DNA from 3 places in the Methyloceanibacter stevinii genome. Region 1 is predicted to be linked to each of the others. Evidence: riboswitches for the same ligand, from Rfam matches in the RefSeq annotation. Region 1 holds a riboswitch; each other region holds the start of a gene.

Region 1 (5,540 bases):
TTTGCAACGCTAAGGCCTGCGGGTTTTTCCTCTTTAGAAGCGTATGGACTGTGAGAAGGAGTAGCTCGAATTCGTCAGCCCCTTTGGAGCGGCGGGGAATCGCCCGGCGCCGCGCACCGCGGACATAGCGGCCCGATCCAACGCGGAATTTCCCGAGGACCGGGCCACAGACGCGCTCAAAAGCCGTCCGCTGGTGGCCACGCGCAAATGCACAATTGTCGTACCGTGCGCATTCCCGGCAGGCCTGCGCTTTCGCGCATTGATGCGGGCGCGGATGCGAGCCCCCCAGCTGGCGATGAGGCTGCGCGCGCTCGACTTGGAGACTGTTGCCGGCCGCGACCTGGTCTTGCTCCGGCCGGCGCTTTCGCTTTCTTGCTTGGCGCCAGCGGCGCGCTGGCTTTGACTGCCCCTGCCGGTCGCACTCTCTTTTGTGCTCTGTCCTGACGAGGATTTGCGCTTCGAGGGCGCCCCCGACGGCTCGTTTCGACTGGCGCTGCCAGCAGGCGTCGGCTCTGGTCTCGAAGCGCGTGTCTTGGGTTGCTTGTCTACGTGCTCTTGCGTCTTGCGTTCTGGCCGCTTCGCCGGGGGCTGCTTTGGTTGGGGCTCCGGGCCGCTGAGCTTCTTCTCCGGCGCGCTTCGCTTCTGTTCCGGCACGCTCGGTGTCTTGTCCGGCACGCTTGGCTCGGAGACTTTGCTCGGTGCCGGTAGAGGAACGGGCGCGGCCGTCTCCGTCTTCGGCGCCTCTAGCCGTTCTTGAGTATCGGAGGGCACCTCATTGGGCGCCTCACGTTCGGGCTCGGTATTCGTGTCCGCCTTCTCGGACGGGAGAGGTTCAGGCTCAGCGGTTTCAGCCGGTTCCGATGCGGCCGGGGGAGATTCAGGCTCAGAGGTTTCGGCCGGTTCCGTCTCGGCCGGCGGCACTTTACTCCGGCGTTCTACCTCCTGTTCGGAGCTGTCTTGCGGCTCTGGAACGGCCGCAGGCGGCTCCTCCACAACAGGTTCCGGAGGCTTCTCCCATTCGGCCACCATCCCCGACAGCGCGCTGGACGCCGCCGCGACCGATACGACGACGTCTCCGGCATCTCCCGCGGACTCATCGCTCGGCGCCTCGGAATAGAAGCCAAACACCACCAGATGCAGAACGACGGCGATGGCCACGAAGACCGTCGCCTCAAGCAGCCGCTTCATTTGCGAACCGTCACCAATTGGATGTCGCGCAGACCAAGCGCGGCGAGCTTCGGAAGCAGCGCTGCCAATTTCGATCCGTTGACAGACTTATCCGCTCGCAACACGGCGATGGGGCGCGTGTCATCGCTGCAAGGTCCACCGCACTGGTCGCGCAGTGCATCGTGCAGACCGGCCAGCACAGCCTCATAGCCCACCGCCTCGCGAAAGCCGAGCCGCCCATCGGCGCCGAGATAGAGCACAAGCGTGCCGTCGGCGAGATCCGTTTCGTCCGCGCTCGGAGCCGCAACTTCGAAGGGCGGCGGTGGCGCGATCTGGGCCGTGAGCAGGAAGAATATCAAGAGGAGAAAAACGACGTTGATCATCGGCAAGATGTTCTCCCGTCGCGCGCGGTGCGTAGCTTCTCGGAATCGCACCGCCCTACTCCAACAATACGAAGTTGGAGAATCCCCCTGCTTTGAGCAGTTCCATCGTCTCGATCACCCGTTGAAGCTCGGCATCGTCGCGGGCGCGCAAGATGATCGTGTCGCTGGGCTTCTCCGTCAGTGCTTGCAACCCCCCGACGATCTGGCCGGTTGAGACCGGTTCGCCATTCAGCCTGAGCGTGGTTGGGGCAATGTCCACCAGTCGCGGCGGCCCCCGATAGGCGCTTTGGCCGCCCCCAAGTTTGAGCGGCATGGCCATGTCGTGCCCGAACTGAGCCGCTAGCATGAAGAAGATGAGAAGCAAGAACACCACGTCGATCATCGGCGTCATGTTGGGAGATCGACGGCGTCTTGCTTCGCCGAACGAAAGCCTGGTCACGCCGCAACCTCTTCTTCGCCGCAGGCACTTTCGGCCTCCTGGTCCGGGGCGCGCAGGAGGATAACCGTCGCCGCCGTCCTCATGTCATGACGAACGGCGTCGACAATGCTCTCGAACCAGACCAGCGCGATCATGGCCACGATCGCGACGGCCATGCCTGCGGCCGTGGTCAGAAGCGCCTCCCATATACCCCCCGCCAAGACAGCTGGATCGGCCCGCGTACCGGCATCCTCAAGCGTCTGAAAGGCCTCGATCATGCCAAGGACGGTGCCGAGCAGTCCGAGAAGCGGTGCTAGCGTGGCGATCAGTTCCAGGACGCGGAGCCCACTTCTCGCGCTGGTGAGCAGCCGCGTGCCGACACGGTCCGTCTCAGCCTCGGCTGCCGGTCCATCCAATGCCGGATCCTCCGATGCATGCATGGCAGCCGCGGCGAGCCGTGCGCGAAGCGAGCGGCGTTTGTCCACGAGCGCCAGCGCCTGATCGTGGTCTCCATGACGCCAAAGTCCAGCCGCCCGCGCACTCAACCCGCCGCCGCTGAACGCCCCTTGCAGAAGGAAGCTCCAGACCTTCCACAAGATCAGCGCCACGGTCACGACCGAGAGAGCTGCAATGACCCAAAGTGCAGGCCCGCCCTTGTTGAGGAAATCGCTGAGAACCGTAACAGCGTGCTCAAGCGAGATATCGAGTCCCGGCAACATGCTATGCGCCCTCGCCGCAACGCGACTGGGTCGTCATGCGCGGCGTTCGCTCCAAGCGCCCCCTTCGAAGGGATGGGTAAAGGGAGCAAACGCAGCGTTGGGGTGTCGCTGCCGCACGGAAAGACGCAGCCATGGTCGGCCCTTTGATTGAGGACGAGGGCCGAACAGTCACATGGAAGCAGAGGCAAGACGCCACGCAACCACCGCCGGACTACCCCGCCCGAAGATGTTGAACGCCGTCGTGGCAGGTCTCCTGGCTCGCGGTTTTGCCTGACGTCCGCCTTCCCGAATCTATCGAAGATTCAGTGGCTCGATTGGACGGCAGAAGGCCGCTTACAGTTGCGGGGGCAGCTCCGGCTTGGCGCAAGCGCACCGGATTCCCTCTTAGCTCCGGCACCGCGTCGATGCCGTAGAACCGCGACGAACGCGAGTATGGGGGGCACGCCTGTAGCCGTCAACGGAGACGTGCCGTCTCCCAAGAGCACAAATACCGGCACAAACCCGGCTCTTCGAAGCGCGGACCGGGCTGTGACTTCGCCGGCCGGATACCATACCCACGCCATACCAATGATGCCAAAGGTACATCACTTTGGTCGCTTAAGCGGCTCAGCGCTGACAGAACATATCAGGAACTCATTGGTCAGTCTCCAAAGACCGACAGCGGCGACATCGAAACCAGAGCGGCGGGGTGCAATTCACTGCCGCTTGCTCGCGCGGAATGGTCTGGTAATGCGCCAACTGCTAGTCGAGCAGATCAATCGCAAAATCTTACAGTGAAATACGAGTGCTTATCTCGGCGCCCGTGCGCGCTCAAATCTGTGCTCGAAGTTGCGCTTCGACTGGTCCGACTTTTTGCCGCTGACTATGCAGGAATGACGACCCTGGGCCGGCCAGCTATTCCAATTCGGTGACCGGTCGCGAATATACGTTCTCGCGCGCGCCCCAGTCGGCAACGAGCGATGCATCGGGAATCGAAGGGGGTAGAATTGTGCCGTGATGACGACGGAGGCGCTGCGATGACGTTCACACTGACACGCAAGCAATTATATGAGCTGGTCTGGTCGGAGCCTAAGCAGCGGCTCGCAGCTCAGATCGGTATTTCCGACGTGGCCCTAGCAAAGCATTGCCGAAAGCTGGGTATTCCCGTGCCGGAAAGAGGCTATTGGAACAAGCTTCAGGCGGGGAAGCCCGTCATCCGTGCCCAGCTTCCGGAACGCGACCTGGTGACAATCAACCGCGTGACGATCTCCGGCGAACTTTCGGACGAATTGCGTGCTCGTCTCACCAGCGAGCCCGGCAACACAGGCGAGGAGGAGAGTATCGAGGTCCTGGCGGAGCGGCTGCGGAACAGGCTCGGCAAAGTCGCAGTGCCGCGGGATTTTTCGCGTGCCCACCGTTCGATAGAAGCGCTGCTACGGAAGGACGAAAAGCTCCGGGAAGAGTGCGCCCAGCGGCCGTATTTCTGGAACAAGCCGCGCTTTGATGAACCTTTCGAGAGAAGGCGTTTGCGGTTCCTGAACGGGCTATTCCTGGCCTTTGAAAAGGTAGGTGCACGTCCGTGGTTACGCGGGAATGAGGCTCGGCAACTAGGTGTTCAGCTTGGAGATATCAGTCTCGATTTTCAGCTCGATGAACCGAGTAAGCTTCGGTTGCAGCGTCGGCCACTTGCAAGGAAGGCCAAGAATCCCCAGTCCCTATGTCTTGCCATCACGAACACACGCACCCCGACACCCGGCATGGTAATGGATTGGCAGGACGAAGATGGCCGGCCTCTTGAGAAGCAACTCGTGGAAATTATCGTCGGCATGGCAGTTGCTGGCGAGCAGCTTCACCGGCAGTGGCTCAAAGAGCTAGCCGAGTGGGAGCGCAAGAGAAAGGAAGAAGAACGCAAGGAAGAGATCAGACGGAAGGCGGATGCGGAGAAGCGTGAGCGGGAGCGAATCGCAACTCTGGAAAAGGCGCGCATCGATGGCCTCATTCGAGATGCCGCTTGCTGGCGGGATGCCGCGAACATTCGGGAGTATGTCGAAGCTGTTCGAATGGCAGCATCCACGGGCGACACAATCAACGTTGAGGCTTGGGCGGAATGGGCTCTGTCGGAAGCGGATAAGCTTGACCCTGTCGCCTCAGGCCACGCGATTGAACGCGACGACCAGACCGACCGACGGTCCACCCCTGAGGCGCAGACTCAACGAATGGAGAATAGCGGAGATCCGCTCGATCCCCGCAGCTAGAGATCGCGCCCAGAAGCGTTCGGGACGCCTCCACAAGGCTCACACTTCATAGACGAAATAACCTCTTTGGGGCGCCAAAAGTAAATATTACTGCATAACATTGGTTGCGGGGAGCGGATTTGAACCGCTGACCTCAAGGTTATGAGCCTTGCGAGCTACCAGACTGCTCCACCCCGCACCACAAAGTATAAACAATAACTATTCTTAATCAAGCATAAGCTTTAACTTTACTTGAAAGCGCACTTTGGTTCGGTTTATCAATCTCAGTCTTACTGGCACAACTCAGTCGATCCGATTTCCTGAAACCACTCCCACAGTTCCAGCAACAGTGCTTCGTCCTCACCGGTGAGCACGCGGCTGGCCCCATCGAACCAGTCGAGGAACCAGTATTCGATGCGGTGACAAGAAAGGTCCGGCCCTGCAAAGAAGCGGAACTCGTCGCTAGGCCCGCCCCAGGAAAGTTGCCAGCGAAAATACGCCTCTCGCTGGTTATCAAACGTACCGGCCTCAACGAAGTCGAATGCGAGGCCGTATTCGGAGAGACAGCGAGATCATCCAAAGTGTCGTCGCCTGTTTGCCACGCCTTCCAAAGGCGTCTTAGCTCCTCAAGCCTCCCTCG
Region 2 (8,435 bases), on a different contig from region 1:
TACTCCCCCTAGCAAGTTGGCCGCTTCGACATACGGGCCATAGCGCCGGAGGACGGGTCTTCGATGCCATATCTTTAGAGTTCCTGGGCGAGGAGCGAGAACTCGCCGCGCAGCCATTGATGACACTCGTCCCGGTCATAGCTTGTGTGCCACAGGAGCCGCACCGGAAAGGTCACAGGTTCAATGGGTTGTGCGATCCGCGAGAGGCCGAACTGACGCTCCAGCAGGCTCGCGAGCGAGGCCGGGAGCGTGAGCAGGGCATCGCTGTTGAGCGTGGCCATGACGCCCACAAGCGCGGAGGAGACCTGCGACGTTCGCCGGATGTCGTGCCCCGCCTGCGCCAGCCGGTCTGCGAGCCCCTGGAACCCCGGGAGGGAGTGGACGGCCACATGCTCCGCGGCGGCGAAGGCTTCGCCGTTCGGGCGCCGCTTGGAGAACGGGTGCCCCGGCCGCGCCAGGGTTGCCAGTTCGTCGTCGAAAAGCTTGGCGGCGCGCACGTCCGGCGCCTCGGCGCTCTCGCCCATGATGTCGATGACGAAGTGGCAGCGCGCGTTGCGCAACTCGTCGATGATCGACTCCATGTTGGACGACGTCCAATCGACCCGGACGCTCGGCGCGCCCTCCTGCAAGCGCTTGCGCAGGGGCTCGATGAGGATCAATTCACCGGCCTCGCTGGAGGCTGCGGCAAACGCGCGCATCGTCAGTGACGGGTCGAACGGCTTGTTGGGACGAAGCAGGCTCTCCATGCCCGCGAGGATCACGTGGACCGTCGGCGCGAGTTCCTGAGCCCGAGCGGTTGGAACAAGCCTCTGCCCGGCGCGCACGAAAAGCTCATCGTCAAACAATTCCCGCAACTTAGCCAAGGCATGGCTGATGGCGGAGGCGCTGCGCCCGAGCCGTTCGGCGGCACGTGTGACGCTGGCGTCGACCAGCAGTGCATCGAGCGTCACGAGCAGATTGGCGTCGACTTCCTTAAGATGCATATCATTCAACTATTATCATGAAAACTGTTCACTTCATTCATGATAGGGCCCCCCGTAGGGTTCTGGCAAGACATTCGGCCGCCCAGCCCGAGTGTCTGAAGTGTTTCAGCCCGAGCCGAAACGCTTCCTCATCTCAGCCTTGCGGCGGCCCACGGTCCCTGGCCGCTGGGCCGTCGCATCTTTCGCCCTTGTCATAGACAAAAGCGATTGAAATTGGTGATTTTAGATAGAAAACGACCGGCGAGTCGTAGCAACTTGAGAGGGAGTTCGATGTTTCGAGGACTAAAGACGATGGTGCCGGCGGCTGTCCTGGCGTTTGGCTGTTACGTCTCGCCCGCGCTGGCCGATAGCCCTAAGGACGTTTTGAAGAACTACGCCGACATCGCGCAGGCCGGATACGAAGATTCGCTTGAGACTGCCAGGACGATGCAGCTCGCGATCGACGACTTCCTGGAGAGCCCGACGGAGTCGAATCTGCGGGCCGCCCGCGCCGCCTGGATCGCCGCGCGCCCGTCCTACATGCAGACCGAGGCCTACCGTTTCGGCAACCCGATCGTCGATGATTGGGAAGGCAAGGTGAATGCCTGGCCGCTGGACGAAGGTCTGATCGACTACGTCGCCGAGGTTTATGGCGACGAGTCGCCCGAGAACGAACTCTACGTGGCCGACGTGATCAAGAACGTCTCCCTGTCGCTCGGCGGCAAGAAGATCGACACCTCGAAGATCACGAAGGCGCTGCTTTCCGACACGCTGCAGGAAGCGGGCGGTGTCGAGGCGAACGTGGCCACGGGGTATCACGCGGTCGAGTTCCTGCTTTGGGGACAAGACTTGAACGGCACGGAGCCCGGCGCCGGCGAGCGTCCCGCGTCCGACTACGATCTGAAGAATTGCTCCAACGGCAATTGCCAACGGCGCGCCGAGTACCTGAGCACCGTCACCCAACTCCTGATCGACGATCTGCAGTGGATGGCCGATCAGTGGAAAGAAGGCGGCGATGCGCGCAAGGCCGTCATGGATGCAGGCGATGAAGGCGGTCTGACCGTCATCATGACCGGTCTCGGCAGCCTGTCTTATGGCGAGCTGGCCGGTGAACGCATCAAGCTCGGCCTGATGGTGCACGACCCGGAAGAGGAGCATGACTGCTTCTCCGACAACACCCATGCCGCACACTTCTTCGACGCGCTCGGCATCCACAATGTCTACACGGGCCGTTATCGCCGTGCCGACGGCTCCGTCGTTTCGGGCCCAAGCGTCTCGGATGTGGTCAAGGCCAAGGATCCGAAAGTAGACGCCGAAGTGATGGCCGCGCTCGATGCCACCATGGACGCGATGAACACGCTCTATCTGCGTGCTCTGACCACCGAGAACTACGATCAGATGATTGGTGAGGGGAACGACGAGGGCAACAAGGTCGTCCAGGACGTGGTCGACGCTCTGCTCGTTCAGACCAAGGCGATCGAGCGGGCCGTGGCAACGCTGGATCTGAAAGCCATCGAGTTCGAGGGATCGGACAGTCTCGATGCGCCTGAGAAGGTGGGAGCTGAATAAACCAAACAGTACGGTCGGCAATAGTTGAAGAGAAATCAGCTGCTGCGACGTCAATCGATCTTGAGAAAAGATGACTCGGAATGTTGTATTTTACGCATTCCGAGTCGGATCAACGGCGCAAACGGCGAGAACGATCAAAGAGACCAAAACCGAGCCTTTGGGGGGCTGATCAAATGAAGCAGGACAGGGGGCGTTGCTCTTTTGCAACGCAAGCCACGATAGAGAGGCGCAACGCAAGTGCCTCGATTGACAATATTTCGGCCACACTCCAACGTGAACGCGTTGAAGGTTCCTCGAAGACTCGTTCCGAGAGGATGAAAAGGGAACACGGTGTGTGCCTCTATGGCGCCGAAGCCGTGGCTGCCCCCGCAACTGTGAGCGGTGAGCTCGCTGCCAATCGTGACCACTGGGCAACCGGGAAGGTCGGGCAGAAAGCGATGAACCGTGAGCCAGGAGACCTGCCTTCGACCGTGACAGGGCTGATGGGCGAACGGGGGTGTTCGCACATTGTCGGGATCTTCCGCCGGAATTCTCCGAAAGCGCTGACGCGATTTTTTAGTCACTCGGCTTCGGAGGGAAGAATGTCCGACACACAGAATTCTCCACGCGCGTTGCGCGTTCCTACAGGCTTTCAAATCGGCAAGGGGCTGCGCGCTGCGGCGTTCGGTGCGCTCGCACTCGTCCTTGCGCCGGCCGCGGCCAACGCCGCCTGCGAGATCCCGGAAGATCCGTTCGACCAGTTTGCCTCAGGGGCCAACGGAAAGCTCGACTTCATCGATGGCGCTAAGGGCGGCATGACCGGGTCGCTGAACAACACGGGCATCGACATTGGCGGCGCCTACGTCGCCGAGCCGTTCTACAATTGGGGCGGCACCGACGAGGGCGGCGAGTATCAAGGTGTGCTCGAGCTCTACGTCAATGCCGATATGAAGAAGCTCGGTCTGTGGGACGGTCTTTGCTTCCACGCCAACGGCTACCAGATTCACGGCAACTCCATCACAGGCTCCAATATCGGCTCCCTGATGCCGGTCAGCAGCTTCGAGGCGAATGACGCGACGCGCCTGTTCGAGATCTGGTTCGAGCAGTTCCTGTTCAACGATACGGTTTCGGTGAAGGTCGGTCAGCTCGCGGCGGACGCTGAGTTCTTCTTCGCCGAAGGCGGTGGCTACTTCATCAACGGCACGTGGGGTTGGGCGCCGATCGCGGCCGAAAACAACCCCGGCGGCGGCCCGGCCTACCCGCTGGCTACGCCCGGCGTTCGTGTCGCTGTTACGCCGACGGAGCAAACCAGCCTGATGGTCGGCGTCTACAACGGTAATCCGGCACCGGACTGCGCTGCGGACGATCCGCAAGTGTGCAACAACGACGGTCTGGACTTCGGTCTGCGGGATCGTACGCTCTTGATGGCGGAAGGCGCCTACAGCTATTCGCTGGCGGGCGGTGAACTACCGGGTTCGATCAAGGTCGGTGGTTGGAACCACTTCGGGGACTTCAACCACATCTATACCGATGTGGGCGGCAACCCCATCGCGATCTCCGGCAAGGACGGCAAGCCGCTGGACAACGATTACGCTCTCTATGTGATCTTGGATCAGCTTCTGTGGCACGCGCCGGGTACGGAAGAGGGGCAGGGCCTTGGCTTCTTCACCCGCTTCGCCGGAGCGCCGGACGATCGCAACTATGTCGATTTCTACTTCGACGTGGGTGTGACCATGACGGGCATGATCCCGGGCCGTCCGAACGACGCACTGGCCATCGGTTATGCCTATTCGAGCATTTCCGATCAGGCGCAGGCGTTCAACGTTACCAATGGTGATCCGGCCGGCGAGGGCTACGAGGCCTTGATCGAGATCGCTTACACCATGGAGGTCATCGACGGCTGGACGTTGCAGCCGGACTTCCAGTACATCATGAACCCGGATGGCGGCGTAGAAGCCGACAATGCAACGGTCATTGGCGCTCGCAGCACGTTCGCGTTCTAGAAAGGTGGGCGCGTGAACACAGTACGGTTCACGCCTTCTCAGAGTCAGTCGACCCCGACAGCACCGTCAAGTCACGCGAAAGCATGGCTTGGCGGTGTCGTTCTTGTTGGGGCCTGCGTACCGCTGCTGGCGGGCCTCGTATTGTACGCGCGCTCGGCTGGCGGAGCGGGGGCACCCAACGTGCCCGTGCCGGCAATCGATTTCACAAAAGCCGAGCCGGGCGAAGACCGGCCGGGCGGCGGCGCCACCTCCCGTGCCGCGACCGACACCGCCAATGCGTTTTCGCAATCATCCGGCAATATGGGTTTCCGCAAGGAACTCGACTTCAAAATCGGGAACAGCATTTTCCGGCGGCATTGGGTTTCGGCGCCCGCCTCCACCGATGCCTCGGACGGTCTCGGACCGCTGTTCAATGTGCGGGGCTGCCAGGACTGCCACCTCAAAGACGGACGCGGCCATCCTCCGCTCGCTTCGAACACGCCGGGGCCGACGGCATCGCTCCTGTTCCGGCTCTCGGTGCCCGCCAAGACCGATGACGAGAAGGCGCTTCTCGCCTCCGGCAAGGTGACGGTGCTGCCTGACCCTGTCTACGGCGGGCAATTGCAGGACATGTCGATCCAGGGCCACGACGCCGAGGGCGCCGTCAAAGTGTCCTACGAGGAGAAAGAAGTTTCGCTCGCGGACGGCGAGACAGTCTCGTTGCGCGCGCCGCACTACGAACTGACCGGACTCAACTACGGTCCCATCAGCCCGGACGTGATGGTGGGTCCACGCATCGCACCGCCGATGATCGGGCTCGGACTGCTCGAGGCGGTTCCGGAAGAGCAGATCAAGGCCAACGCCGACCCGGATGATGCGAACGGGGACGGCATTTCGGGCCGTCCGAACCGGATGTGGTCCAAGCTGCATGACAAGGAGATGCTGGGCCGTTTCGGCTGGAAGGCGAATGTGCCGACCATCGTCGAACAGAACGCCGATGCGTTTTCCGGTGACATCGGTATCTCGACAACGCTGCATCCGAGCGGCGCCGGCGAATGCACCGAGAGGCAGACATCGTGCATCGACGCGCCGTCCGGCAACTCGCCCAAATACCAGAACGTGGAAGTGGGCGACGAGCTATTCGATCTGATGACGTTCTACACGCAGAACCTGGCGGTACCGCCGCGCCGGAACGTGGACGCGCCCGAGGTGCTGAAGGGCAAAGAGCTTTTCTACAAGGTCGGCTGCGCTCAATGTCACCAGCCCAACTTCACGACCGGCGACGTGCCCGAGCAGACACACCTGTCGAACCAGCTCATCTGGCCGTACACGGACATGCTGCTCCACGACATGGGCGAGGGGCTGGCGGACGATCGGCCGGACGGCAAAGCGACGGGGAGCGAATGGCGCACGCCGCCGCTCTGGGGTATCGGTCTGACCGAGACGGTGAGCGGCCACACCCAGTTCCTTCATGACGGCCGGGCCCGCAATCTCACGGAGGCAATCCTGTGGCACGGCGGTGAGGGCCAAGCGGCCCGTGACCGGTTTGCCTCGCTGGACAAGGAAGATCGGGAACGCCTCCTGGCGTTTTTGAACTCGCTCTAGTCGCGACAACCCGGCCCCACGCCAAGCTGGAAATCAGATGTTAGACCTATGCCAATGACCCGTTTCCTCCATTCGGCCCTGTCCCTCGGGATTGTGGCTCTTGCTCTCGGTTCGGCCGGGCCCGCGGCGCAGGCAGAGGCGGATCATGCCGCCGTTGCCGAGGCGGCGCTGACGAAAGTCATCCGGCCAGGCTACGATGCATTCGCGAACGATGCCGCGACCTTGGCGGCCACGACCGCCGTGCTTTGCAAAGATCCCTCCGAAAAGACGCTCGCGGATGCCCGTGCGGCCTTCGCTAAGGCCGTCGACGGCTGGAGCGCGGTCGAGATCTTTCAGTTCGGACCGGTCAATCACGAGCATCGCTACGAGAGGCTGTTCTTCTGGCCGGACCGGAAGGGCCTCGGCTACCGGCAGGTCCAGCGGGTCCTCTTGGCCAAGGACGAGAGTGTCACGAGCGTGGAGACGCTTGCCAAGAAGAGTGTCGCGCTGCAGGGCTTGCCGGCCCTCGAAATCCTTCTTTACGGCAAAGGATCCGACGCACTTGCGAGCCCCGGTGACGATGCGGTGTTTCGCTGCCGCTTCGCCGCGGCGGTGACTGACAATATTGCGCAACTCTCCAAGGACCTTGTCGAAGCGTGGGCGCCCGATGCGCCCTTCACCAAGAGCTTCCTGGAGCCCGAGCCCGACGGCGTGCTCTACCGCGCGCCGAAAGACGTCACGCTTGAACTCTTCAAGGCCTTCAGCAGCGGCGTCGAACGCGTGCGCGACCAAAAGCTCGGCCGGGTGCTGGGCGAGTCCGCCGAGCGCGCCCGCCCGCGCCTCGCGGCATTCTGGCGGAGCGGTCAGACCTTTCCGAACATGACCGTCAATCTTCAGTCCGTGCAGGCCCTGTTCGTCGATGGGGGCTTCGCGGCGATCGTTGCCGACCAGTCGCCGGGCGTCGAAGACTCGATCGTGTTCGACCTCAAGCACAGTATCGACGTTCTTGGCGCCGAAACCGAGCCGGTGGCCGAGGCGGTCACCGACCCCGAACAGCGCGGCAAGCTCGAGGCTCTGCGTGTCGGCTTGAAGAGCGCGAACACGACCGCATCCGGATTGATTGCCGAGGGCGCGGGGCTCAGCTTCGGCTTCAACGCAGGTGACGGAGACTAGCCATGACACTCAACCGCCGCACGTTTCTCACGGCGCTGGCCGGATCCTCACTGGCGTTGACCGTTCCCGGCCCACTTGCCGCCGCGTCGTTGCCGGAGCGCTTCGCCGCCGCGCGCAAGGACGATCAAGGCAACTATTCTGCGGCGTTGTTCGACCTCGAACGCGGCGACATTCGCGAAGTCCTGCTGCCGGCCCGCGGCCACGATGTCGCGCTGCGTCCGGGCGGTTCGGAATGGGTGGCCTTCGCGCGTCGTCCCGGCCGTTTCGGCGTTGCCGTGCCTATGGATGCGCGTAAGCCGGTTTGGTTCTCGGCACGTCCCGGCCGGCACTTCTATGGGCACGGTGTGTTTTCCGCCGACGGCAGGCTGCTCTACACCACCGAAAACGATTACGTCGGCGGGCGCGGCGTGATCGGCGTTCGCGATGCGGCAGCCGGCTACCGCCAGATCGGAGAGATCCCGAGCCACGGTATCGGTCCACACGACCTGGCGCTGCTTTCCGACAAACGCACGCTGGTCGTGGCCAATGGCGGCATTCAGACCCATCCGGACCGCAGGCGCGAGGAACTCAACCTCGCCGACATGGAACCGTCGCTCGCCTATGTGGACCTTGAGACGGGAGACCTCTTGGAGCGGCACGGTCACCCCGATGAGTTGCGCCGGCTGTCCATTCGCCACCTGACGGTCGCGGGCAACGACATTGTGGCGTTCGGTTGCCAGTATCGCGGCGACGCCGACGACCTGCCGCCCCTGATGGGCTTCCACCGGCGCGGCGAAACGCTGACCGTCATCCCGGCGCCGGAAGAGACTCAACTCACCCTGAAGAACTACATCGGGTCGGTGACGGCCGACTCGGATGGTTCGGTTGTGGCGGCGTCCGCGCCTAAGGGTGGGGTCGTGACCTATTGGGACCCGAAAGCACGGCGCTTTCTCGGATCGTGCAGTCTGCGCGACGGCTGCGGACTGGCGCCCACCCACAAGGGTGCGACATTCTTGCTCACCAGCGGCGAGGGCTGGCTCCTGTCGGGGAGCGCGGATGGCCTTGGCCCGCGCCATTCCACGCGTTTTCACTGGGACAACCACGCAATTCTCGTGCGCTGATCGGCGCAATCAAGCGTACCGGGCAGTTTGTCCGTGGACGAAGCGCTCGCTCTTGCGTTTCGTTCCAATTCTCACCGCATTTGTCG
Region 3 (8,435 bases), on a different contig from region 1:
CAGCCAGGTATCGATCTTGCGCAAGGCCTCCTGCTCGCACTCACCCTGGGCAAGGCCGGCCTCGGCGGCGAGGCCCGTCTCTTTTGCCTTGTCCACGATGAGGAGAGCGAGTCGGTCGCGACGCCGCGTGTCGAGTCCGTCGGCAATCGCATATTCATCGACGAGTTGCTCCAGCTCGAGCGCCGCGCCGGACATCTCCGTGCCCGTGAGCGGAGGTGGCAGGTGGCCGATGGTCACGGCCGCGACGCGCCGCTTGGCCTGCGCCGCCTCGCCAGGATTGGAGACGATGAAGGGATAGAACACAGGCAAGGCGCCCAGCACGGCTTCCGGGAAGCAGGATGAGGTCAGCGCAACGGCGTGCCCGGGAAGCCACTCGAGCGTGCCGTGCGCGCCCAGATGCAGCGCCGCATGGGCGCCGATCTCATGCTGCAGCCATAGGCCGAAAGCGAGTAGCGCGTGGCGGGGCGGCAGCGCCGGATCGTGATAGTCCGCGCGCCGCTCCGTGGTCTTGCCCCGGTCGGGCGGAAGCGCGGCGACGACATTGCCGAACCGGGCCGCCTTGAAGCGGAAGGCGCCGTCGCGAAATCCGGGTCGTCTTCCGGCGCACCCCATGCCTCGCGCATGGTCGCGCCGACGCACTCTGGAAGCGCCGCGAGTAAGCGCTCGTAGTCCTCGAGGGTCAGGGCCAGCCCGGCAGCCGGATCGGTGAGACGGGCCAGAAGGGCGCGGGAGTCCTCCGGAATATTTTCAACCGTGTATCCAGCGTCCCCGAGATCCGATAGGCAGGCCAGCACGCTCGCGGGCACGTCGAGCCCCACGGCATAGGCGGCCCGTCCGCCGGCGCGGGATAGTCCGGCAGCACGATTGCCAGCTTGCGATCCGCGCGCGGCGTGTGCCGGAGACGGACGAGCTTCGCGATCTTGTCGGCGACGGCCTCGATGCGATTGGGTTCGGGCCTGCTGACGAAACCTTCAAAGCCGAGCGCATCGTCTCTGTCGCGCTTGTCCTTGAAGCCGAGCGTGCCGATCAGGACGCGCCCGTCGAGCTCCGGCAGCACCACGTGCATGGACAGGTCCGACGGTCCGAGACCGCGCGGGTTGGAGGCCCAAGCCTCGCGCCGCGTATTGGCGACGATCGCTTGCAGCACCGGTGCGTCGCATCCGTCGAACACACCATCGCCGGCGGCAAAGGCTGTCGTCGTCACGATCACCGAAGGGTCGAGCCGTTCGAAGGCGTCGCGCACGAAGGCGATCGCATCCGGCGCTTTCAGGCTGGGGACGAAGAGCGGGACGGGATTGAGCCCGCGCGCTTCCAGCGCACTGCAGAGCGCATCGATTGGCCCCGTGTCCGCGGCAAGCAGCGAGGCGCGATAGAAAAGAATCGGAACGACGGCGTCCCGCTCCCGGCCCGGCGTAAGTTGGGAATCGAGGCCGGTCACGCCTGTGCCGCGCCGGTAGGCGCCCATGCGCGGAAAGGTTTGCGGCGCCGGCGCTTCGATCGCGGCGCCGCCAAGACGGGCCAGCCGCCGCAACAGCGCGCGCAGGTTCGCCGAACCGCCCTCGCGGAAATAGGCCAGAAGAGTCTGCAGCTCGGCTTCGTCCAGCGTCGACTGCTCGAACAGGCGCGGGTCGTCCCGGTCCTCGCCCGGCAGGATGGCCAGGGCGATGCCGCGCTCGCGGGCGAGGGCGGACAGCCTCTCGACGCCGTAGCGCCACCAATCGAGCCCGCCCAAGAGCCGGACCACGATCACCTTGGCGTGCCGGGCGACGGTCTCGATCCACAGATCGGTGGACATGGGATGGCGCAGGTCGCGCAAATGCGCGAGCCGCACGGACGGCACCTGTTCGCGCTCGTGCGTATACGCGGCCGCGAGTCCCGAGAGGTCGCTGTCGGTGAAAGACAAGACCGCGATGTCGCCAGGCGTTTGGCCCAGGTCGATCGGCTCGGCGATGTCGTCGAGCGTCGCGCTGCTTGTCTGCAGGAGGTGCATCCGAGGGTCCTATCGGTTACCCGGCCAGGGCTTCGTGCCCGGCCAAAGATCTGGCCACCGCTTCGCGGTCGAGGCCTTTCAAGCCGATCACGACGACCTTGCCTTGGCGATCCTCGGCCTGGTCCCAGGGGCGGTCGAAATAGTGGGTCACGCGCGGACCCACCGCCTGGATCAGCAGCCGCATCGGTTTGCCCGTCACGGCGGCGAAGCCCTTCACGCGCAAGATATCATGTGCCTCGGCCAAATCGGCGATGCGCTTCGCGATGTCTGCGGGATCGGCGACCTCTGCGATCGGAACCACGAACGTATCGAAGTCGTCGTGGTCGTGGTCCTCTTCGCTGTCATGGTGGGTCATGCGGTTTTCGATGTCGTCCTCCGCGCCGATGCCGAGACCAAGCAGGGCCGTGGCGTCGACCTTCCCTTCCGACACGGTCACCACACCGATGCCGCGCGGGAGAGCGTCGGTCACCGTCTTCATAGCGCGCTGCAGCCCGTCCGTGTCGAGCAGATCGCGCTTGTTCAGGACAATCAGATCGGCACAGGCGATTTGATCCTCGAAGACCTCCTCAATGGGGTCGTCATGATCGAGCGCATCGTCGGCGGCGCGCTGTGCCGAGAGCGCTTCGATGTCGGCGGAGACCTGACCGTCAGCCAGCGCCGCCCCGTCAACGACCGCCACGACCCCGTCCACTGTGACGCGGTTCTTGATCGCCGGCCAGTGGAAGGCCTGGACCAGGGGCTTGGGCAGCGCGAGACCGGAAGTTTCGATGACGATGTGGTCGACCGGCGGCTCGGCCGCCAGGATCTCGTCGAGCGCGGGCACGAACTCGTCTGCAACCGTGCAGCACAGGCAGCCATTGGCCAGTTCGACGATGTTCTCCTCGCTGCAGTTCTCGTCGCCGCAGCCTTTGAGGATCTCGCCGTCAATACCGACGTCACCGAATTCGTTGACGATCACGGCCAGACGCCGCCCGCCCGTGTTGGCGAGCACGTGCCGGATGAGCGTGGTCTTTCCCGAGCCGAGAAAGCCGGTCACGATCGTGCAGGGAATGCGGGCGACAGAATTCATTCGAAATCCTCCGGAATGGGGCCGAGTACGAGGGGTGGAACACGGGCGACGAGGCCGCCCTTCAGGGCTTCGGGCCGGCCCCTCCAGGGCAAAAGTCCGTCATCGGACTCCGCGAGAAGCATCGCGCCGTCGATGAGAGCTGTCGCATCGTCCGGGGCGGTCAAGTCACCGAAGACATAAGTCCAGCTGTCTTTCTTCCGCATCGCGGCACTGAGCGAGCGGCGGCAATTGGCAAGGCATTCGACCTGGCGGACCGTAACACCCGTCCCGTGCGCGCCTCGGCGGTGGCCTCGGCGAGCAGGAGCCCCGCGCGTGGTCCATCGCCGACCTCGCCCGGCTTGCGGCAGGTCACGCAGACATAGACGGTCGGCCCTTCCGGGGCCTTGGCGGCAGTGCCCTTGGCGTCTAGGGGAGTTGTCACCCTGATAAATCCCTCGGCGATCTCAAGCGAAAGCCACAGCAGACAGGGTGCAAGTCGGCCCAGATTCGGGCCGGACGAAGATCCAACCGTCGCAGAGGCACCCCGCCCGGCTGACGACTAGATCGACGGCAGGTCTCCTGGCTTCGCGGGTCTCTCCCTTCGCCGCCTTCCCGGGTCGACCCCAGTGGCGATGGCTCGGGCGCCCAAGACCGGTATCGAAACCGTTCCGTGGGCTCGCCGCTTACAGTTGCGGGGGCAGCCGCGGATTTGGGACATCCCCATACCGCGTTCCCTGTTCGCTCGAAATGAGCAACCGTCGATCAGGCACATAAGGGCTCCGGGCGTGTGTTTGTCAATGCGGGCCTTGCCCCGCTCGCCCTTGCCTAGTTCACCCTTGGGTCGCCGTGTTGAGAAAAGCACGTAATACGAGTATTATGCCACCATAAACAACCTATGGAGGATGCCCGCATGCCCACCTACCGGAAGAGGAAGGGGAGCGATACCTGGCACTGGTGCAGGAACTGCTCGCAATGGCCGACAAGCGACTATGACGAGGTCACCACATCCGGCCGGCCAAAGTCGGGAGAGCTTCACAACGAGTGCCGGTCAAAGGAAAGAGACGGCGACTGCCGTCAATAGCCCCCCTAACTCAGCCGCCCTACCCCCACACGGCGTCACGAGCTTGGTTGCGGCGCATGCGAACGTCGCTATAGTCGGGGCGCCGATGGTTTCCGCATGAGGCGGATACAAGAAGGGAATACGGTGAGGGTCATTACCCAATTCCGTGGCTGCCCCCGCAACTGTAAGCGGAGAGCGCCCCTCCTCAGGCCACTGGAGCCACCGCTCCGGGAAGGTGGAGGGGATGCGCAGACCCGCGAAGCCAGGAAACCTGCCGCGGCGCAAACCTTGAACCGCGCCCTCGGGTGGAGGGCGCAAGGGGGATCATATGACCCGTTCTTCACTCCAGCGCACCGCGTTTTTGGCGCTCGCCGCGCTTGTGCTCACCGCAGCGCCGGCCTCGGCGCATCACGCGATGGGCGGCGTCTTGCCGTCGACCTTCGCCCAAGGCTTCCTTTCCGGCCTCGCTCACCCTGTGATCGGGCTTGACCATCTCGCCTTTCTCATCGCCGTGGGTGTTGCGGTTGGCGTCGGCGGTCTCAATCTCGGCCTGCCCGTTCTCTTCGTCGGGGCATCAGCCATCGGTGTCGGCATCCATGTCGGCGGGTTCCAGATGCCCGGCGCCGAACTGATCGTGGCTCTGTCCGTGGTAATTGCCGGCGTTGTGCTTGCCGGTGGCCGCGCCCTTCCGCTGGCCGCCTGGACGGTGCTGTTCGGCATTGCCGGCCTGGCTCATGGCTATGCCTATGGCGAGTCGATCTTCGGGGCGGAGTCGACGCCGCTTGTGGCCTATCTGCTCGGTCTCGTGATCATCCAGAGCGCGCTTAGCGTCGGTGTCGCCATGCTCTTCCGCATGCGCTCCCCGTCCGTCTCGGCCATTGCGCCCCGTCTGGCCGGCGCCGTGGTCGTCGGCATCGGTCTTGCGACGCTGCTCGGGCAGATCATCCCCAGCGCATAGCGGTTCAATGTCAGGTACCGATCTCGAGGACGAGGGGATCACCTTCGTCCTCGGGGGCGCCCGCTCCGGAAAGAGCCGTTTCGCCGAGAGCTTCGTCACCAGTCTGCCCCGCCCATGGGTCTATATCGCCACGGCCGAAGCGCATGACGACGAGATGGCGGTGCGTATCGCCGAGCACCGGGCCCAGCGTGAAGCCGGTTGGCAGACTCTCGAGGCGCCCCACGATCTGCACGACGCCATAGGCGCGGCACCCAAGGGAGCCGTCGTGCTGGTGGACTGTTTGACCTTGTGGCTCTCCAATATCATGCACGGTCCCTACGATATCGAACACGCGATGACGGAACTGGAGCAGGCTTTGCACGCCCGCGAGAGCGCCACCGTGCTCGTCTCGAACGAAGTGGGTCTGGGGCTGGTGCCGGAAACGCCGCTGGGGCGCGCGTTCCGGGACGCGCAAGGGCGTCTCAACCAGCGCGTTGCCGCCATCGCCAGCCGGGTGATCTTCGTGGTCGCCGGGCAACCTCTCGTGGTGAAAGGAAGCACATGACCAAGTCGGTCGATGAAAAAGACCTTGAGCGCCATCGCGCCAAGATGGCGAACCGCAAAAAGGCGCAGGATGCCGAAGTTGCCGAGAAGACCGTCGAGAAGGGCCTCCTGATCGTTCACACCGGAACGGGCAAGGGCAAGTCGACGGCGGCTTTCGGTCTTGCCTTACGCATGATCGGCCGGGGCAAACGCGTCGGCATCGTGCAGTTCGTCAAGGGCGCCTGGCACACGGCGGAGCGCGATGCGCTTGAGCGTTTCGGCGATCAGGTCGCCTGGTATTCCATGGGCGAAGGCTTCACCTGGGAGACCCAGGATCTGGAACGCGATATCGCCGCGGCGGAGCGTGCTTGGGCCAAGGCGGTCGAGCTGATGGACGACCCCAGCTTCGGCCTCGTCATTCTCGACGAGCTGAACATCGCCCTGCGCTACGACTATCTGCCGTTCGACGAAGTCGTGGCCACGCTGAAGGCGCGACGCCCGGACCTCCATGTGATCGTGACGGGGCGCAACGCCAAACCGGCACTGATCGAAGCCGCGGACCTCGTCACGGACATGACGCTGGTGAAGCACCATTTCGCCGCCGGGGTGAAGGCGCAAGCCGGCATCGAATTCTAGCGATGACCGCCCGCGCGCTCATGTTTCAGGGCACGGGCTCCGATGTGGGCAAGTCCCTGATCGTGGCCGGGCTGGCGCGCGCACTCGTGTCCCGTGGACTGAAGGTCTTGCCCTTCAAGCCGCAAAACATGTCGAACAATGCGGCCGTCACCCTCGATGGGGGTGAGATCGGGCGGGCACAAGCGCTGCAAGCGCGCGCGGCCCGCGAGACCCCAAGCGTCACAATGAACCCGGTTCTGCTCAAGCCGCAAAGCGAGGTCGGCGCGCAGATCATCGTGCGCGGCCAGGTTTACGGAAAGGCCAAGGCCGCGGACTACCAAGCGCTCAAGCCCGAGCTCATGGACGCGGTGCAGGATAGCTTCGCCCTTCTCAAGGACGAGGCGGACATCGTTCTGGTGGAAGGGGCGGGCAGCGCCTCCGAAGTCAATCTCCGCGCAAACGACATCGCCAATATGGGCTTTGCGCGTGAGGCTGACGTGCCGGTCGTTCTCATCGGCGACATCGACCGGGGCGGCGTCATCGCCAGTCTCGTGGGGACCAAGGCCGTGCTCGCCCCCGACGATGCCGCGATGATCCGCGGGTTCCTCGTCAACAAGTTCAGAGGCGACCCGTCTCTGTTCGCGGACGGCATGGTGCGCATCGCAAGAGAGACCGGCTGGGAGCCGCTCGGCCTCATTCCATTTTTCGCGGGCGCAAGAGCCCTGCCGGCCGAAGACGCTCTGGCGCTCGAGCAGCAACAGGCGGCCAAGACGGATGCGACGCTGAAGGTAGCCGTGCCGGTGCTACCCCATATCGCCAATTTCGACGACCTCGATCCGCTCGCCGCCGAGCCGGCCGTCGAAGTCGTCCGTATACGGCCTGGCGAGGCGCTGCCAGGGGATGCGCAGCTTGTCATCCTACCGGGCTCGAAAGCGACGCTGTCCGACTTGCGCGTTCTTCGCGACGCCGGGTTCGACATCGATATCGAGGCTCATCTGCGCCGGGGCGGGTCGGTGCTCGGGCTTTGCGGCGGTTATCAGATGCTGGGGCGGGTCCTGCGCGATCCGGAGGGGATCGAAGGGGCGCCGGGAGAAGCCGAAGGCTTGGGCCTCCTCGATATCGAGACGACGCTCTCGGGAGATAAGCGCCTCGAGCCGGCGTCCGGCCACACCTTCGACGGGGTCCCTTTCGAGGGCTACGAAATGCACATGGGCCGCACGAAGGGCCCCGATTGCGGGCGACCCTTCGCCCGTCTCGACACGGGGTTCCAAGATGGCGCGATATCGGCCGATCGCCAAGTTTACGGTACGTACGTGCACGGGCTCTTCGCGGACGACCGGCAGCGCGCGGCATGGCTCGCTCGATTTGCTGCAGGCCCCTCGCAGGTCCACTACGATGAACAGGTCGACGCCGTTCTGGACGACCTTGCCGCCCATTTGGAGGACCATGTCGACATCGACCGTCTTCTTACATTGTCGCGCTGAGGATCATGCTGAGCGCGGCCGCGATCGCCACAAGTGCGATCAACAGGCCGTCGGCACGGGCGAAAGCCGAAGCGCGGCGCGAATGTCGGTTGCCGTGGCCGTACGCCGGCCATCGCCGAGCCAAGGGCCATCGTTTCTCGATCCGGCGTAGGTGCGCGGGCCCCCCAAGGCCACACCGAGCGCCCCCGCCATGGCGGCTTCCGGGTAACCGGCATTAGGGGAGGCGTGCTTGGCCGCATCGCGCCGCATCGTATTCCAGGCTTCCTTTGGGGACGCCTCCTTCGCCATGGACGCCGCGCCGACGAGCAACAGCCCGGAAAGGCGCGCGCCCGGCAGATTGACCACATCGTCGAGCAGAGCGGATGCGCGTCCGAAATCCGCATAGCGCGCCGAGCGATGGCCGATCATGCTGTCGGCGGTGTTGACGGCCTTGTAGAGCGCTCCGCCCGTGAGGCCGGCAAGGCCCAGCCAAATCACGGGCGACACGACGCCGTCGGAAAAATTCTCGGCGAGACTTTCGATGGCCGCGCGCGCGATACCAGCTTCATCGAGCTCAGTCGTATCGCGGCCGACGATCTGCGAGACGGCATTTCGTGCGTCCTCCAGCGCCCCGCTCTCGAGCGCCTCGGCCACGGCCGCCACATGACTATAGAGACTGCGCTGCGCGATCAGCGTGCTCGCCGCGAGCGCGGTGAAGAAGAGGCCGAAGGGCAGCATCGGCAGTGCGATCTCGAGAAGAAACGCGCTGGCGCCGACAA

The links. A riboswitch is a leader RNA that binds a small molecule or an ion and turns the genes downstream of it on or off. The one in region 1 is predicted to bind cobalamin.
Positions count from the first base shown of each region.
Region 2: another riboswitch for cobalamin. It lies ahead of AUC70_RS04365 (carbohydrate porin); the one in region 1 lies ahead of AUC70_RS09160 (MotA/TolQ/ExbB proton channel family protein).
Region 3: another riboswitch for cobalamin. It lies ahead of AUC70_RS05660 (HupE/UreJ family protein); the one in region 1 lies ahead of AUC70_RS09160 (MotA/TolQ/ExbB proton channel family protein).

Region 1 is NZ_LPWE01000011.1:492,201-497,740, reverse strand. Features, by position in the region: gene tolA (cell envelope integrity protein TolA) at 34-1,188, opposite strand; gene AUC70_RS09170 (biopolymer transporter ExbD) at 1,185-1,601, opposite strand; gene AUC70_RS09165 (ExbD/TolR family protein) at 1,606-1,989, opposite strand; gene AUC70_RS09160 (MotA/TolQ/ExbB proton channel family protein) at 1,986-2,687, opposite strand; cobalamin riboswitch at 2,914-3,122, opposite strand; gene AUC70_RS09155 (hypothetical protein) at 3,704-4,921, shown strand; tRNA gene AUC70_RS09150 (tRNA-Met) at 5,023-5,099, opposite strand.
Region 2 is NZ_LPWE01000010.1:88,535-96,969, reverse strand. Features, by position in the region: gene AUC70_RS04375 (LysR substrate-binding domain-containing protein) at 75-983, opposite strand; gene AUC70_RS04370 (imelysin family protein) at 1,254-2,531, shown strand; cobalamin riboswitch at 2,802-3,011, shown strand; gene AUC70_RS04365 (carbohydrate porin) at 3,113-4,513, shown strand; gene AUC70_RS04360 (di-heme oxidoreductase family protein) at 4,694-6,097, shown strand; gene AUC70_RS04355 (imelysin family protein) at 6,152-7,249, shown strand; gene AUC70_RS04350 (DUF1513 domain-containing protein) at 7,252-8,349, shown strand.
Region 3 is NZ_LPWE01000010.1:362,241-370,675, reverse strand. Features, by position in the region: partial or broken gene cobN (cobaltochelatase subunit CobN) at 1-1,990, opposite strand, end outside; gene cobW (cobalamin biosynthesis protein CobW) at 2,007-3,059, opposite strand; gene AUC70_RS05665 (DUF1636 family protein) at 3,056-3,406, opposite strand; cobalamin riboswitch at 3,591-3,813, opposite strand; cobalamin riboswitch at 4,189-4,390, shown strand; gene AUC70_RS05660 (HupE/UreJ family protein) at 4,427-5,056, shown strand; gene cobU (bifunctional adenosylcobinamide kinase/adenosylcobinamide-phosphate guanylyltransferase) at 5,064-5,600, shown strand; gene cobO (cob(I)yrinic acid a,c-diamide adenosyltransferase) at 5,597-6,214, shown strand; gene AUC70_RS05645 (cobyric acid synthase) at 6,217-7,677, shown strand; gene cbiB (adenosylcobinamide-phosphate synthase CbiB) at 7,717-8,435, opposite strand, start outside.